DNA from 4 places in the Streptomyces sp. ITFR-6 genome. Region 4 is predicted to be linked to each of the others. Evidence: riboswitches for the same ligand, from Rfam matches in the RefSeq annotation. Region 4 holds a riboswitch; each other region holds the start of a gene.

The links. Region 4 has a riboswitch for thiamine pyrophosphate ahead of RLT59_RS02935 (purine-cytosine permease family protein). Riboswitches for the same ligand answer to the same signal wherever they lie in the genome.
Region 1: another riboswitch for thiamine pyrophosphate. It lies ahead of thiC (phosphomethylpyrimidine synthase ThiC); the one in region 4 lies ahead of RLT59_RS02935 (purine-cytosine permease family protein).
Region 2: another riboswitch for thiamine pyrophosphate. It lies ahead of RLT59_RS09140 (thiamine ABC transporter substrate-binding protein); the one in region 4 lies ahead of RLT59_RS02935 (purine-cytosine permease family protein).
Region 3: another riboswitch for thiamine pyrophosphate. It lies ahead of thiO (glycine oxidase ThiO); the one in region 4 lies ahead of RLT59_RS02935 (purine-cytosine permease family protein).

Annotation. Positions count from the first base shown of each region.
Region 1 covers NZ_CP134612.1:4,049,248-4,053,315, forward strand. Annotated here, with positions in the region: gene RLT59_RS18285 (metallophosphoesterase) at 1-151, shown strand, start outside; gene RLT59_RS18290 (hypothetical protein) at 334-1,158, shown strand; gene thiC (phosphomethylpyrimidine synthase ThiC) at 1,234-3,045, opposite strand; TPP riboswitch at 3,038-3,171, opposite strand; gene RLT59_RS18300 (YibE/F family protein) at 3,242-4,068, shown strand, end outside.
Region 2 covers NZ_CP134612.1:2,073,126-2,077,193, forward strand. Annotated here, with positions in the region: gene RLT59_RS09140 (thiamine ABC transporter substrate-binding protein) at 1-968, opposite strand, end outside; TPP riboswitch at 1,051-1,167, opposite strand; gene rlmN (dual-specificity RNA methyltransferase RlmN) at 1,209-2,315, opposite strand; gene RLT59_RS09150 (phosphatidate cytidylyltransferase) at 2,584-3,669, opposite strand; gene frr (ribosome recycling factor) at 3,669-4,068, opposite strand, start outside.
Region 3 covers NZ_CP134612.1:6,434,214-6,438,281, reverse strand. Annotated here, with positions in the region: gene RLT59_RS29285 (NAD(P)/FAD-dependent oxidoreductase) at 3-1,265, opposite strand; TPP riboswitch at 1,378-1,490, shown strand; gene thiO (glycine oxidase ThiO) at 1,482-2,666, shown strand; gene thiS (sulfur carrier protein ThiS) at 2,663-2,881, shown strand; gene RLT59_RS29270 (thiazole synthase) at 2,884-3,678, shown strand; gene pknB (Stk1 family PASTA domain-containing Ser/Thr kinase) at 3,792-4,068, shown strand, end outside.
Region 4 covers NZ_CP134612.1:679,730-683,797, reverse strand. Annotated here, with positions in the region: gene RLT59_RS02940 (MFS transporter) at 1-100, shown strand, start outside; gene RLT59_RS02935 (purine-cytosine permease family protein) at 119-1,519, opposite strand; TPP riboswitch at 1,510-1,604, opposite strand; gene RLT59_RS02930 (FBP domain-containing protein) at 1,712-2,206, opposite strand; gene RLT59_RS02925 (nucleotide triphosphate diphosphatase NUDT15) at 2,256-2,762, opposite strand; gene RLT59_RS02920 (hypothetical protein) at 2,843-3,742, opposite strand; gene RLT59_RS02915 (SPFH domain-containing protein) at 3,739-4,068, opposite strand, start outside.

The DNA.
Region 1 (4,068 bases), 3.4 Mb from region 4:
CGGCGAGGTCGGTTCAGAGGACGGCGAGGACAGTGCCGGACCGCTGGTGGACGGCCCGCACGTGTACGCGGACGGGCTCGCCATCGCCATGGACGGCGGAGTGACCATGGCCGGAAAGCTACTGGTCGTCCAACTCCCCCTGCATGACTGACGCTCTTCGGGGAAGACGCATCAACGACCTGACCGTGCCGACCACTGGGCCTATTTCCGGAAACCCCCTGTCACCCTGTGCCGTGGGCGCTCTACCATCGGCGTACCAGTAGCAGGCTCTCCTCCGTTTCCGCCCGACTGCCCGGTTGAATCGGGCACACAGGCCCTACGGAGCATCGGGGGATGCACATGAACAGCGCTCCGCACCTGCTGACCGAGGACCGCCCCGAGTACGAGCGGATCCTCGACGACGCGCTGCGTCACGCCCATGAACGACCAGATCTGGCCGCAGTCGGCGAACGGCTCAACCCGGTCCAGCTGCGCACCATGGCGATGGCCGCCACCGCCCTGATAACCGCCACGGCCGCCACCGAGTACGAGCACTACGTGAAGGCCCGCGAGGAACTGCGGGCCGCCACGGCCGACGCCGATCAGGACGCCGCGGGCCTCATCGGCGCCGACGGTCCCCACGGGTCGGGGGCCGGACTGGGAGCTGTCGTCACCGTGCTGGCCCCGGTGCTGGCGGGCACGGCCGCGGTGATCTTCCTGCTGGTCGGCTACATCCTGAAGATGCTCAGCTCGCCGCCGTCCTTCGCGGGGACCATGGTGAGCGTCGGCTGGGTCTTCATGGCGCTCACCGCGGCCGCCATCCTGATCGCCGCCGCCGGCCTCCTCATCGCCGCGCTGCGCAACGGCTCCACCTCGCTGGCCGCTGAGGATCCCGGCGAGGAACTGCCCGAGGACGTGGCGCGGGCCAGAGAGGCCTGGCGGCACGCACTGCTGGAACGGGGCATCCTGCCGTTCCTGCGGGACGCGCTGGCCGACCCGGGCGCCGCTCCCGCGGCCCGTACCCCGTATCCCTCGGCCAACCGCATCCCGAAGATCGGCTACAGCAGGCCGGACTTCTCCAGCCCGGACGACGGCCCGGCGGCCGCGCCCCGGCCGACCTTCACCAGCCCGGACTTCACCAGCCCCGACTTCGGCGGACCGGAACACGAGATGGACTGACCGGGGCCAGGGGAAAGGGGAGCGCGGGCCCGTCGTACCGGCCGGCGCGAGCCCGCCGGCACGACGCGCCCCGCCTCAGTCCGCGATCGGCAGGTAGACCCGGTTGCCCGCGGCCGCGAACTCCTTGGACTTCTCCGCCATGCCCGCCTCGATCTCCGCCTGCGAACCGCCGTGCTCACGCCGGATGTCGTGCGAGATCTTCATCGAGCAGAACTTCGGCCCGCACATCGAGCAGAAGTGCGCCGTCTTCGCCGGCTCGGCCGGCAGCGTCTCGTCATGGAACTCCCGCGCCGTGTCCGGGTCGAGCGCCAGATTGAACTGGTCCTCCCACCGGAACTCGAAGCGGGCGTCCGACAGCGCGTCGTCCCACTCCTGCGCCCCCGGGTGCCCCTTGGCGAGGTCCGCGGCATGGGCCGCGATCCGGTACGTGATCACGCCGGTCTTCACGTCGTCCCGGTTGGGCAGGCCGAGGTGCTCCTTGGGCGTGACGTAGCAGAGCATCGCCGTCCCCCACCAGGCGATCATCGCGGCGCCGATGCCCGAGGTGATGTGGTCGTACGCCGGAGCGACATCCGTGGTCAGCGGGCCGAGGGTATAGAACGGCGCCTCCTCGCAGATCTCCTGCTGGAGGTCGATGTTCTCCTTGATCTTGTGCATCGGGACGTGCCCCGGACCCTCGATCATCGTCTGGACGCCGAACCGCTTGGCTACGGTGTTCAGTTCGCCGAGCGTGCGCAGCTCGGCGAACTGCGCCTCGTCGTTGGCGTCCGCGATCGATCCGGGGCGCAGCCCGTCGCCCAGCGAGTACGTCACGTCGTACGAGGCGAGAATCGCGCAGAGCTCCTCGAAGTGCTCGTACAGGAACGACTCCTTGTGGTGCGCGAGGCACCACGCGGCCATGATCGAGCCGCCCCGGGAGACGATGCCGGTCTTGCGACGGGCCGTCAGCGGCACATACGGGAGGCGCACGCCCGCGTGGACCGTCATGTAGTCGACGCCCTGCTCGGCCTGCTCGATGACGGTGTCCTTGTAGATCTCCCAGGTCAGCTCCTCCGCCCTGCCGTCGACCTTTTCGAGTGCCTGGTAGAGGGGCACGGTGCCGATCGGTACCGGGGAGTTGCGAAGTACCCACTCACGGGTGGTGTGGATGTTGCGGCCGGTGGAAAGGTCCATGACCGTGTCCGCGCCCCACTTGGTCGCCCAGGTCATCTTGTCCACCTCCTCCTCGATGGAGGACGTCACCGCGGAGTTGCCGATATTGGCGTTCACCTTCACCAGGAACCGCTTACCGATGATCATCGGCTCGATCTCCGGGTGGTTGACGTTGACCGGCAGCACGGCCCGGCCCGCGGCGATCTCTCCGCGCACCACCTCGGGCGTGACGTTCTCCCGGATCGCCACGTACTCCATCTCCGGGGTGATCTCGCCGCGCCGGGCGTACCCGAGCTGGGTCACCGGGCTCCCGTCCCGGCTGCGCCTCGGCTGGCGCGGGCGGCCGGGGAAGACCGCGTCCAGATTGCGCAGCCCTCCGCGCGGCGAGGTGTGCTTGATCCCGTCGTCCTCGGGGCGGGCGGCCCGGCCCGCGTACTCCTCGGTGTCGCCGCGGGCGATGATCCAGTTCTCCCGCAGCGGCGTGAGTCCGCGGCGGACATCGGTGTCGATGGCGGGATCGGTGTACGGCCCCGACGTGTCGTACAGCGTCACGTCCTTGCCGTTGGTGAGGTGCACCTGACGGACCGGCACCCGGAGGTCCGGGCGCGAGCCCTGGACGTACCCCTTGTGCCAGCCGATGGACTTCCTGGCCTTGTCGCTCGGACCGGCCCCGTCGCTCCGACCGCCCTCGTCGTTCTGACTGGAGGCAGGCATGCGTGCATCCGCTGTGGTCATGAGACCTACTCCCTACGCCGGCATTACCCGGTAACAGGTTCGGCGGTCGGCGCAGCTTGTCCCGTACGGATGTACGGAGATCAGCGCCCTCTCAGCCCGGTGCTCCGAGCTCCCGCGTGTGCAAAGGTGCCACCACGCTAACGCCCTCACGGGTGTGCTGAACAGTGGGCCCCGCTCCTCTTGCGATGATCGGCCGGTGACGTCTCCCCATATCGTTCCCGAGCAGCCGTCCCCTCAGCACACCCACACTCACGCGCACGGCCCTGCCGCACCCGTGTCCAAGCACCTGCGCAAGGTGATCGCCGCCGTACTGATCCCGTTCGCGGCCGCGGTCGCCGTCGGGCTCGTGGTGCTCTGGCCCGGTGGTGCGCCGGCGCACGAACGAACCGGTGTCGGTTTCGACCGGCAGACCCAGCAGGCGAAGGTGGTGAACGTCGACAAGGTCGACTGCAAGGACGTGAACGCGGCCCAGCTGCCGGTCGAGGGCGAGACCCCGTCGACCAAGGACCCGACGACCGGTGGCGGCGGGGCCGCACCCTGTGAGAAGGCCACGGTCGAGGTCACGAGCGGCAAGGACAAGGGGCGCACCTTCATCGAGGTGGTGCAGCCCGGCGCACCGCGACAGCTGCGGGAGGGGCAGGAAGTGGTGGTCGCGTACGCCCCCGACGCGCCCCATGACCTCCAGTACTCCGTGACGGACGTCAACCGGAAGTTCCCCATGGCGCTGCTGGCCGGGATCTTCGCCGTGGCGGTGGTCGTCGTGGGGAGACTGCGCGGGGTCATGGCACTGGTGGCGCTCGCCCTGTCGTTCGCCGTGCTGACCCTGTTCATCCTTCCGGCCATCCTGCAGGGCTCGAATCCGCTGCTCGTGGCGGTGGTCGGGGCCAGCGCCATCATGCTGATCGCCCTCTACATCTGCCACGGGCTGACCGCCCGCACCTCCGTCGCCGTCGTCGGCACCCTGATCTCGCTGCTGCTGATCGGGCTGCTCGGCTCGCTCTTCATCGGCTGGGCGAGCCTGAG
Region 2 (4,068 bases), 1.4 Mb from region 4:
GTGACCGGGCTGACGAACATGTTGAGCGGCATATCCTCCTGGAACTTCTTCCCGATCATGAAGTCCAGCAGGGCCTTGCCGCCCTCCTCGTTCTTCGCGCCGTCGAGCAGACCGGCGAACTCGATCTGCCGGAAGCACGTCCCGGTGGCGACCCCGGTCGGGGCGGTCTTGGGCTTCGGGTCCGCGTACAGCACCTCGACGGGCGGGCTGGAGGCGTAACTGACCACGAGCGGCCGGTCGGCCTTGGCCTTCTTGCCTCCCGCGGAGCCGGAGAACTCCTCGTTGTAGGCCTGCTCCCAGCCGTCGACGACCTTGACGCCGTTGCTCTTCAGCTTCTTCCAGTAGTCCTGGTAGCCGTCCTCGCCGTAGGTGGCGATGCTGCCGAGGAGGAAGCCGAGGCCGGGCGAGGAGGTCGCGGCGTTCTCGGTGACGAGGAGGTTTCTGTACGCGGGCTTCGCCAGGTCCTCGAAGGTCTTCGGCGGCGCGAGCTTCTTGTCGGCGAAGTACTTCTTGTCGTAGTTCACGCAGATGTCGCCGGTGTCGACCGGAGTGACCCGGTGCTTCTCGGCGTCCAGCTGGACATCGGACGCGACCTGGCCGAGGCCCTTGGCGGCGTACGGCGTGAAGAGGCCGTTGTCGAGGGCGCGCGAGAGCAGGGTGTTGTCGACGCCGAAGAACACGTCACCGCGCGGTGATCCCTTGGTCAGGATCTCCTGGTTGAGGGCGGCGCCCGCGTCACCGCTCTTCAGCACCTTGACGGTGTAGCCGGTCTCCCGGGTGAACTCCTTCAGCACGCCCTTGGACGCGTTGAAGGAGTCGTGGCTGACGAGCGTGACGGTCTTGGAGCCGGTGCCCTTGGTACCGGACGAGCCGGACGAAGCGTCGTCCGAGCTGCCGCAGCCGACGAGCGCGGTCGCGCCGATCGCGGCGGCGACGGCCGCCACCGCGACCTTGTTGGTGGTGCTCATGTGATTCCTCCTGGAGATGACCAGGAAGAGACGCGGCCCTGCCCGCGCCGGTGGAGAACCGGAAGCGGGCAGGGCGCAACAGCTTGAGTAAGGTCCGAACTTCCTACCCGGAATGACCCGGGCGAGGTTCAGAGGGTCTGCGGCCAACCTGTCCTCGGTGCCGCACTCTCAGCGCTGTGGCGCTCCCCTGTCGGAATATGAAGTTGATTTCACGCCCAGGCTACACGGCCGGTTCCGGCCTCAGCGCTCGGACGCCGCGAGCTGCCCGCAGGCCCCGTCGATCTCCTGGCCCCGGGTGTCCCGCACGGTCACCGGCACCCCGTGGGCGGCGATGGCCTCGACGAACGCCTTCTCGTCCTCGGGCCGCGAGGCGGTCCACTTCGAGCCCGGTGTCGGGTTCAGCGGGATCAGGTTGACGTGTACCCGCTTGCCCTTGAGGAGCCGGCCGAGCCGGTCACCGCGCCAGGCCTGGTCGTTGATGTCACGGATCAGCGCGTACTCGATGGAGATGCGGCGGCCGGACTTCTCCGCGTACTCCCAGGCCGCGTCCAGCACCTCGCGCACCTTCCACCGGGTGTTCACGGGGACGAGGGTGTCGCGCAGCTCGTCGTCCGGGGCGTGCAGCGAGACGGCGAGACGGCACTTGAAGCCCTCGTCCGCGAAGCGCAGCATCGCCGGCACCAGGCCGACGGTGGAGACGGTTATGCCGCGCTGCGACAGCCCAAGCCCGTCGGGCTCCGGGTCGGTCAGCCGGCGGATGGCGCCGACCACGCGGTTGTAGTTGGCGAGCGGCTCGCCCATGCCCATGAAGACGATGTTGGAGAGCCGCGCCGGACCTCCGGGGACCTCGCCGTCGCGCAGCGCCCGCATGCCGTCCACGATCTGGTGGACGATCTCCGCGGTGGAGAGGTTGCGGTCGAGACCGGCCTGCCCGGTGGCGCAGAACGGGCAGTTCATCCCGCAGCCGGCCTGCGAGGAGATGCACATCGTGACGCGCTCGGGGTAGCGCATCAGGACGGACTCGACCAGCGTCCCGTCGTGCAGCTTCCACAGGGTCTTGCGGGTGGTGTCGTCGTCGCAGCTGATGTGGCGGACGACGGACATCAGCTCGGGGAACAGCACCTCCGCGAGCTTGTCCCGCGACCCGGCCGGAATGTTGGTCCACTCCGAGGGGTCGTGCGCGTACCGCGTGAAGTAGTGCTGCGAGAGCTGCTGGGCACGGAAGGGCTTCTCGCCGGTCGCGGCGACGGCTTCCTTGCGCTCGGCGGGCGTGAGGTCGGCGAGGTGCCGCGGCGGCTTCTTGGCTCCGCGGGGCGCGACGAAAGTGAGTTCTCCGGGCTTAGGCATGGTTCATCCAGTGTCGCAGACACGCGGCGATGCCCCGCCCTCCTCCGAAGAGGCCCTGGTCCGGGCCGGACGGGGTAACCGGAGTGACGGGACGGCCCGCCGACTCCGCAGGAGATATCAGCCGTGCTGGAGAGGCGCGAGCGGGCGATCGAGCTCCGCCAGCACATGCGCTCGGCCCTGCGGGAACGTGGCTGACGTCACCGGACACGGGTGAGGGCCCACCGTCCGAGAACGGTGGGCCCTCACCCGTGCTGACGCGTACGGACGCTCAGCCGGAGCCGACGAAGAGGACCATCAGCAGCCAGACCACCGGCGCGGTCGGCAGCAGGGAGTCCAGCCGGTCCATGATGCCGCCGTGCCCGGGGAGCAGCGTGCCCATGTCCTTGATTCCGAGGTCCCGCTTGATCATGGACTCGCCCAGGTCACCGAGGGTGGCACTGGCGGCGACCGCGAGGCCGAGCAGCAGGCCCTGCCACCAGGAGCCGTCGTCGATCAGGAACTGCATGCACAGCGCCCCGGCCACCATCGCGAAGCTCACCGCTCCGAAGAGGCCCTCGCGGGTCTTTCCGGGGCTGATCCGGGGCGCGAGCTTGTGCTTGCCGAACCGCCAGCCGACGGCGTACGCGCCGGTGTCACTGACCACGGTCAGCAGCAGGAACGTCAGCACCCGCATGGGCCCGTCGTCCGCCGTCAGGAGCATGGCGACGAAGGTGGCCAGGAACGGGACGTAGAACGCGGCGAAGACGCCGGCCGTGACGTCCTTGAGGTAGCCCTCCGGCGGTGCGGTCATCCGCCAGACGAGCACCGCGAGAGCGGTCAGCGCCATCGCGGCCCAGGCCCCCTCGGCGCCTCGCGCGTAACCGGCCACGACCATGGCGGCGCCACCGACCGCGAGGGGTACGAGCGGCGCCTTGATGCCCTTGCGCTCCTCCAGCCGGGAGGTGAGCTCCCAGAGGCCGACGACGACGGCGACCACGATCACACCGACGAAGACGGCCTTGACGATGAAGAGCGAGGCGACGACGACGGCGCCCAGCCCCACGCCGACCCCTATGGCGGATCCGAGATCACGGCCCGCACGTTTCTTCTGCGGGGGCGGCGGCGCGGTGGACATGGGCTCCTGCGGCTTCTCGTCGCGGAACAGGGGGCCGCCGCTCAGGCGTGCGGCCCCCTGGTCCCGGTCATCACGGCTCTCAGCGTCTCTACCTGCGTCGGGAACGTCCGGCACGATGGGCATGGGCCGAGTCTGCTGGGCGTTATGCACATCGTATGCAGGACCCGCCGGAACGGACCGCATCTCGGGAGCGGCCCCGTGGCCGGCGTCCTGCGGGACGCCCCAGGAAGAGTCGTTCATCAGACTTCGAGCAGCTCGGCTTCCTTGTGCTTCAGCAGCTCGTCCACCTGCGCGACGTACTTCGCGGTGGTGTCGTCGAGCTCCTTCTCGGCACGGCGGACCTCGTCCTCGCCGGACTCCTTGTCCTTGACCAGCTTGTCGAGGGTCTCCTTGGCCTTGCGGCGGACCGCGCGGATCGAGATCTTGGAGTCCTCGGCCTTGGTCTTCGCGACCTTGATGTAGTCGCGACGGCGCTCTTCGGTGAGGTCGGGGAAGTTCACCCGGATGATATTGCCGTCGTTGCTCGGGTTGACGCCGAGGTCGGAGTCGCGGATGGCCTGCTCGATGTTGCGCAGCGCCGTCTTGTCGAACGGCGTCACGACGGCCATCCGGGGCTCGGGCACCGAGAAAGAGGCCAGC
Region 3 (4,068 bases), 5.8 Mb from region 4:
GGCTACTGGCGTACGGCCGATTTCAGCGGCACCGAGGCGTCACCGGCCCGCTCCGGATCGAGCGGTGTCCCCGCCTCGATGAGCTTGCGTCCCTGGATCAGGTCGCGCGGCCGGCCCACGGAGAGCACCGCGGCCAGCACGCCGTCCCGCAGCCAGCACACCGACCAGGCGGGACCGTCCGGATCGCCGCGCCACAGCAGGGTGTCCGCGCCCTCGTGGTGGCCCGCGTACTGCACGAACCTGCCGAACTGCTCGGACCAGAAGTAGGGCACGGGGTCGTAGGCGGGCGGCTCCGCCCCGTCCGGTGACGCCCCGATGATGTGGGCGGCGGCGGTCCGCGGGCCCTGGAGCGCGTTGTCCCAGTGGTGGACCAGCAGCCGCGCCCCGTAGCGCGCGGAGGGGAAGGAGGCGCAGTCGCCCACGGCGTACACGTCGGGCAGCGAGGTGCGCAGCGCCGCGTCGGCGGTCACGGAGCCGTCGGGCCCGAGCGCGACGCCGGAGCCGGCCAGCCAGCCGGTGGCGGGGTGCGCGCCGATCCCGACGACGACGGCGTCGGCCGGCAGGCTTCGGCCGTCCGCCAGGAGCACCCGGCCCGGCCCGACCCCGGCCACCCGCGCCCCGGTCAGCAGTGTGGCGCCGCTCTCCGCGTACCAGGCGGCCATCGGGGCGGCGACCTCGGCGGGCAGGGCGCCCGCGAGGGGCCGTTCCGCGGCCTCGACGACGGTGACCTCGCAGCCCGCGGAGCGGGCCGCGGTGGCGAACTCGGCGCCGATCCAGCCCGCACCGACGACCACGACGGTGTGCCCCGCGTCCAGTACGGGCCGCAGCCGCGCCGCGTCGTCCAGGGTGCGCAGCAGATGGACCCCCGGCACCCCCTCCGAGCCGGGCAGCACGACGGGTTCGGCTCCGGTGGCGATGACCAGGACGTCGTAGGGGACGGGCCCCTGCGAGGTGTCCAGTTCGTGGTCGGCGGCGCGCAGGCCTGTGACCTCGCGGCCCAGCCGCAACTCGATGGAGAGTGTCTCGAAGTCGATGTCGAAGGCGGATTCCTCGGCCTTGCCGAGCAGCACCGCCTTGGACAGCGGTGGACGGTCGTAGGGCTGATGGGGTTCGGCACCGATGAGGGTGAGGTCGCCGGTGAAGCCCTGCTCCCGCAGGGCCACCGCCGTCTGCACACCCGCCATGCCCGCACCGACGACGACCACCCGCCGCCCGGCCCGCTCCGACTGCCGCTCCGGCCGCTCTGCCCGCTGCTGCTCGTTCACCCGACCACCTTAATCAACTGACGGGCCGTCAGGAAAGGGGTTCCTCACGGTCCTCGTACCGCCGGCCTCCTGCTTTACCCGCCCAGGGGGGCTGGGTCTAGGGTGACTGACGTAAAAGACTCGCGGGAGCCCGGACGTACCGGGCTGAGAGGGAGGCTGGACGGCCTCCGACCGTACGAACCTGATCCGGGTCATGCCGGCGAAGGGAGGGGCTGGATGCCCACGCCTGTCCACCGCACGAGCGGGTACGAGGTCCTCGTCATCGGGGGCGGCGTCATCGGCCTGGTCACCGCCTGGCGGGCCGCACAACGCGGTCTGGCCGTCGCGGTCGTCGATCCCGATCCGGGTGGCGGGGCCACCCAGGTCGCGGCCGGAATGCTGGCCGCCGTCACCGAACTGCACTACGGCGAGGAAATGCTGCTGGGGCTCAACCTCGCCTCCGCCGCGCGCTATCCGGCGTTCGCGGCCGAGCTGGAGGCGGAGAGCGGTCAGGACATCGGCTTCCGCGCCTGCGGCACCCTGGCCGTCGCGCTGGACACCGACGACCGCGCCCATCTGCGGGAGCTGCACGAGCTGCAGCGCCGCTCCGGGCTGGAGTCGCAGTGGCTCACCGGCCGGGAGTGCCGGCGCCTGGAGCCGATGCTCGCGCCGGGCGTACGCGGCGGACTGCGGGTCGACGGCGACCACCAGGTCGACCCGCGCCGGCTGTCGGCCGCGCTGCTGACGGTGGGCGAGCGGGCCGGGGTCGTCTTCCACCGGCAGCGGGCCGAGCGGCTCTCCGTGGTGCGCGACCGGGCCACCGGGGTGGTACTGGCCGACGGTTCGGAGCTGTCGGCCGATCAGGTCGTGCTCGCCGCCGGCAGCCTCAGCGGCCGGCTCGCGGGGGTGCCTGAGCACGTCCGGCCGCCCGTCCGCCCGGTCAAGGGCCAGGTGCTGCGGCTGACCGTACCCACCGCGTACGCCCCCTTCCTCAGCCGCACCGTCCGAGCCGTGGTCCGGGGCAGCCACCTCTACCTCGTGCCGCGCGAGAACGGCGAACTGGTGGTCGGCGCCACCAGCGAGGAGATGGGCTGGGACACCACCGTCACGGCGGGCGGGGTCTACGAGCTGCTGCGCGACGCCCACGAGCTGGTGCCCGGCATCACCGAGCTGCCGCTCACCGAGACCCGGGCCGGTCTGCGCCCCGCCTCCCCCGACAACGCCCCGCTGCTCGGCCGCACCGCGCTGCCCGGCCTCCACCTCGCCACCGGCCACCACCGCAACGGGGTGCTCCTCACCCCGGTGACCGGGGACGCCATGGCGCGGCTGCTGGCCGAGGGCGAGCTGCCCGAGGTGGCCCGCCCCTTCTCCCCCGGCCGCTTCCCGGCCGCCGCCCCCGTACGACAGGAGCAGCCCGCATGACCGCGCCCACTTCCCTGGCCGTCTCCGTGAACGGCGAGACCGTCGCCGTCGCCGAGGGGACCACCCTGGACGCCCTCGTCGCGACCCTGACCGAGGCGCCCTCCGGGGTCGCGGCGGCGCTGAACGAGACCGTCGTGCCGCGCGGTCGGTGGTCCGCCGCGACGCTCGCGGACGGCGACCGGGTCGAGGTCCTCACCGCGGTCCAGGGAGGCTGACCGTGTCCGACGACCTCTTCACCCTCGGGGACACCGTCTTCGGCTCCCGGCTGATCATGGGGACGGGCGGGGCGCCCAGCCTCGATGTGCTGGAGCGCGCGCTGACCTCGTCCGGCACCGAGCTGACCACGGTCGCGATGCGCCGCCTCGACCCGACCGTGCAGGGTTCCGTGCTCTCCGTACTGAAGAAGCTCGATATCCGGGTGCTGCCGAACACGGCGGGCTGCTTCACCGCGGGCGAGGCCGTGCTCACCGCCCGGCTGGCCCGCGAGGCGCTCGGCACCGACTGGGTCAAGCTGGAGGTGGTGGCCGACGAGCGCACCCTGCTGCCCGACCCGGTCGAGCTGCTGGACGCCGCCGAGATCCTGGTGGACGACGGATTCACCGTGCTGCCGTACACCAATGACGACCCGGTGCTGGCCCGGAAGCTGGAGGACGTGGGGTGCGCGGCGGTCATGCCGCTCGGCTCCCCCATCGGTTCGGGCCTGGGCATCCGCAATCCGCACAACTTCCAGCTGATCACCGAGCGGGCCGGGGTCCCGGTGATCCTGGACGCGGGCGCCGGTACGGCTTCGGACGCGGCGTTCGCCATGGAGCTGGGGTGCGCGGCTGTGATGCTCGCCTCGGCGGTGACCCGGGCCCAGGAGCCCGAGCTGATGGCCGCCGCGATGCGGCACGCGGTGGAGGGCGGGCGCCTCGCGTACCGGGCGGGCCGGATCCCGCGCCGCCACTTCGCAGAGGCGTCGTCGCCGGTGGCGGGGCGTGCGGTGCTGGATCCGGAGCGCCCGGCGTTCTGACACCGGATCCCGCGGCACCGGATCGCGTGTCCCTGTCACGGCTCGGCTGCAGTACGGCTCCGGGATCGCCCCGGGCAGTCGGCGGTGTCCGTGGCGGCTCGTAGACTCGCTGCGTGGATACGACCCTCCAGGACCCTCTCGTCGGGCAGCTGCTCGACGGCCGCTACCGCGTCGATGCCCGCATCGCCGTGGGCGGCATGGCCACGGTCTACCGGGCCATGGACACCCGCCTCGACCGGGTGCTCGCCCTCAAGGTGATGCACCCGGCGCTCGCGACCGACGCCTCGTTCGTCGAGCGCTTCATCCGCGAGGCCAAGTCGGTGGCGGGGCTCGCCCACCCCAATGTGGTCGGGGTCTTCGACCAGGGGGCCCAGGGGCAGTACGTCTACC
Region 4 (4,068 bases):
CTTCGACTTCGCCATCGCGGCGTGCCTGGTGGCCGCGGTCGTCTCGCTGCTGCGCGGCGGCCGCTACGTGCACGGCGAGACGGAGACCGCGAAGGCGTGACGCGCCCTGCCAAGGCCGTCAGGCGCGGCGGCGCAGCCGCAGCGGGGCGTACACGGCGAGGGCCGCGAGGAACGCCACCCCGTAGGCGAGGTCCGCCCCGTGCAGCGCCCGCGCCACCGGGCCCACGTACAGGCCGGTGCTCATGAACGGCACCGCCGCGGCGAAGGCGACGGCGAAGGCGGTGAGGGCCGGCCACCACGGCTGGGGGCGGGCGCTCTCGGCGGCCAGGTCGACGGGGGAGCCGCCGCGGGCCCTGGCCCGGACGATCCAGTCGACGGCCACGATCGCGACGAACCCGGGGATCCAGTAGCCGACGAGCAGCAGCACGTTCTGGAAGCGGGCCGTGGTGTCTGCCGCGTGCATCCACAGGACGAGCGGGAAGCCGAGGGCGGCGGCCAGTGCGGCGGCGACGGGGCGCGGCAGGCGGACGCCCATGGTCTGCAGTGCCAGCGATCCGCTGTAGTCGTTCATGGCGTTGCTGCACAGCGCGGCGAGCGCCACGGCAAGCAGCCCGAACGCTCCGAGCGCGCCCCCGCCCAGCAGGGTGTCGATGCCGTGCGCGGTCTGGTCGGTGAAGACGGACGCACCCCACAGGCCGAGCGTCTGGACCGCCACGAACGAGACGCTGATGCCGAGCAGCGTGCACCAGAACATCCGGGGCCGCGACGTGGTGCGCGGCAGATAGCGGCTGAAGTCGCTGGCGTACGGCGCCCAGGACAGTGCCAGGCTCAGGGCGATGGTGCACGTCAGGACGAACGCGCCCGCCCGGTCCGCGCCGTGCGCGCTGCCGGTCGCGGCGGGGTGCACCCCGTCCAGGAGCTTCGTGGCGAGTACCGCGAAGGCGGCGGCCAGGACGAAGGTCATCACGGTCTGGAGCCGGTGGATCACCTCGTATCCCAGGACGCCGAGCGCGCCCTGGGCCGCCATCATGACCAGCACTCCCAGCCAGAAGGGCCAGCCGCACAACTGGGCCAGCGCCTCCCCGCCGAACAGCCCGATCAGCGCGTCCCAGGCGATGGACGACAGCCACTGGAGCGTGCCCGGCAGCACCACACCCCGGCCGAACGCCAGCCGGGCGAGCGGGAGTTGCCCGGCACCTGTCTGACTGCCCCAGGTGCCCAGATACGCGGTGGGCACGGCGCCCACGAGGGTGCCGAGCACGACGGCGGTGAGCGCCGTGGCGAAGTCCAGGCCCAGCGCGATCCCGACGGTGCCGGTGAAGACCCCGGTCATGGTCAGGTTGGGGGCGAACCAGACGGTGAACAGCCGGCCGGGCCCGCCGTAGCGGCGGTCCTCGGGGACGGGCGCTATCCCGTGCGCCTCGACGCGCAGATCGCCGGGGGCGGTGGGCATCCGCCCGTCGAACGCGGGCCGCGGGTCCGTGGCCGCGCGCTCGTCCTGGGCATACGGCAATGACATGAAGACATCCCTCCGCCAGTGCTAACTGGTTCAGGTTCGACGGGTGTGTTCTCAGCCCCTGTGCGGGGCACCCCGTGTCCGGTGTGGCGGCCAGGATAGCCGGGTGCGTGTGCGCGGAGCGCGACGGGAGGCGGTGCGCACCCGATCACGCCGGAGTTCCGGCAGGCCGACAGGGCCCGGCCGGTCCCCGGTTCAGCTGAAGAGCTTGGCCACGAACGCGGTGAGGTTGGCCGAGGTGCGGGCGATCTGTTCCTCCACCGTCAGCGACTCCTTGAACCGGGCGCCGGAGGGGACGGCCTTCTTCCCCCGGACGTAGAGCGAACAGGCCAGGTCGGTGCACATGTACAGGCCGACCGAATTGCCCTCGCGCCCGGACTGCCCGGTCTTGCGGGCGGTCATCAGGGAGACCCCGCTGCCGGGGTGTGTGGTCAGACAGAGCGAGCACATGCTCCGGTGCAGGAAGCCGCGCTGCTGGGAGGGGAAGCGGAGCGTGATGCCCGCCGTCCGGCCGTCGTACTCGGTGACGATGTAGCTGCGCCCGGGAGCGGACAGGTCACGCCAGCCGAGGAAGTCCAGATCCTCCCACGGCAGCTCCTCGAAATCGCGCGGGAGCGGCAGACGCTTGGCCTCCCCCTTGGAGCAGTTGACGAACGATGTGCGGATGTCCTGCTCGGTCACGGCTTTCATGACATCGACGCTAACTGTGCCTACGACCCCTAGGCAAATGAATAATGAATTAGGGGTTCACCTGTGAACCCTCGGGCAGTACGGCCAGCCGGTGGGCGGGCGGGTGCTCGATGCCGAGATCGGGGCGCCAGGCCGCGAGGATCTGCGCCGAGGGGTCGAACAGCGGCGTCGGCAGTTCCTCGGGCCGGGTCCACCGCCAGGCACTGATCAGATGGGGTTCGGTCACCTGCGGGCTGCCCGACTCCACGGTGACCAGGGCGGCCATCGTCACCCGGTTGATGCCGCCGGCCACGTCGTGCAGCATCGCGAAGACGCTCATGCCGTGCTCGGCGACCTCAAGCCCGGTCTCCTCGCGCAGCTCCCGCACCGCGGCCGCCGCGATGGACTCGCCCGTCGGATCGACCTTCCCGCCGGGCAGCTCCCAGCTGCCGCTGTGGTGCCGGCCGAGCAGGACGCGCCCCCGGTCGTCCCGCACGATCACGCCCACCCCCAGCGCGGCCTGGGCCTGCGGCGGCCGGGAGTTGCGGTCCGGGATCCGCGCCGTTTCGCCGTCCATGTCTGCTCCTCCGACTCATCGGCGGCCGGTGACCGCCACAAGGCATCGAGCCTAAGGGCGGGCGGCGCGGGCGCCCTCGGTCATCCGGCCAGCCGCAATGACGTGGGCGCGATGCCGAGCCGCACCGTCTGCCCCCACGCCAGCTCCAGCGCGTCCGACTCCATGCCGTCACCGAAGACCACCACCCGGTCGGACTCCACGGTCAGCCGCAGCCCCTGCCCGTGCCCCAGCTCGCCCGAGACCAGCGAGGTGCCGGTGACGGGTGACGGCCAGGCCTCCCGGACGAACCAGAGCAGCCGGGGGTCGGTGGGCGCCGGCAGCGCGAGCGGGCTGCGGCGCTCCTGCCACAGCGAGCGCAGCCAGCCGGTGGCGCCGGTGCCGGTGCCGACCAGGACACCGGAGGACGCCTGCGGTTCCGCGGGGGAGTCCGCCGTGTCCGGGCCGAGCCGGTAGCGGGCAGTCTGGTGCCCCGGCGGGCCGAGATAGATCTCGTTGAGCGCCACCAGCCGCTGGGTGTCGTCGGCCACCGCCTCGACCATCGTCAGCTCGTCCGCCGTGCCGCCCGGCGCCACGGCCGCCCGCAGCAGCGCCGCCGCGTCGGCGGGCCGGTGGCGGACCAGGACCCCCGGATTGCGTCCGGGATCGGTGTCGATGCCCACGACCGGCTGTCCGGAGAGGTACTTGGCGGCGTTGGCGACCAGACCGTCCTGGCCGACCACGACCACCACGTCCTCGGGCGCGAACAGGAACCGGTCCAGATCCTGGCGCTCCACCCGGGACTGCCGCCACTGCAACGGAACGGCCGCCGCCACATCGCTGAGCGCCTGCCGGGTCCGCTCGTGCCGCCGGGCGACCTCCTCGATGGACCGGCCCCGGCTCGACAGGAAGAACGCCGCCTGACCGTGCGTGCCGTGCCGGGCGAGCAACTCCTCGTACTCGGTGGTGCGATGGACCAGCACCGCTCTCGGCGCCAGGCTCATGCCCGGCTCTCCGGAGCGGGCCGGCCGAGCTTGGTGAGCAGGCCGGTGAGGACGTCGGGCGAGAGGGTGAGGCTGTCGATGCGCGGCAGGTTCTCCGCGAGCCGGGTGGCGGCCAGCGCGTGCAGGGTCGCGGCCTCCACCTCTCCGTGCACCCGCAGCCAGGCGGCCTGGGACTCGGCGCGGGCCGCCCCGACCTCACGCGCCGACTCCGCCTCTGCGCGGGCGAGGCGCACCTTGCGCGCCGCCTCGGCCTCGGCGCGCACACCGTCGGCCGCGGCGTTCTCCTCCGCCTCGCGCCGGGTGTTGGTGCCGCGTTGCTCGACGAG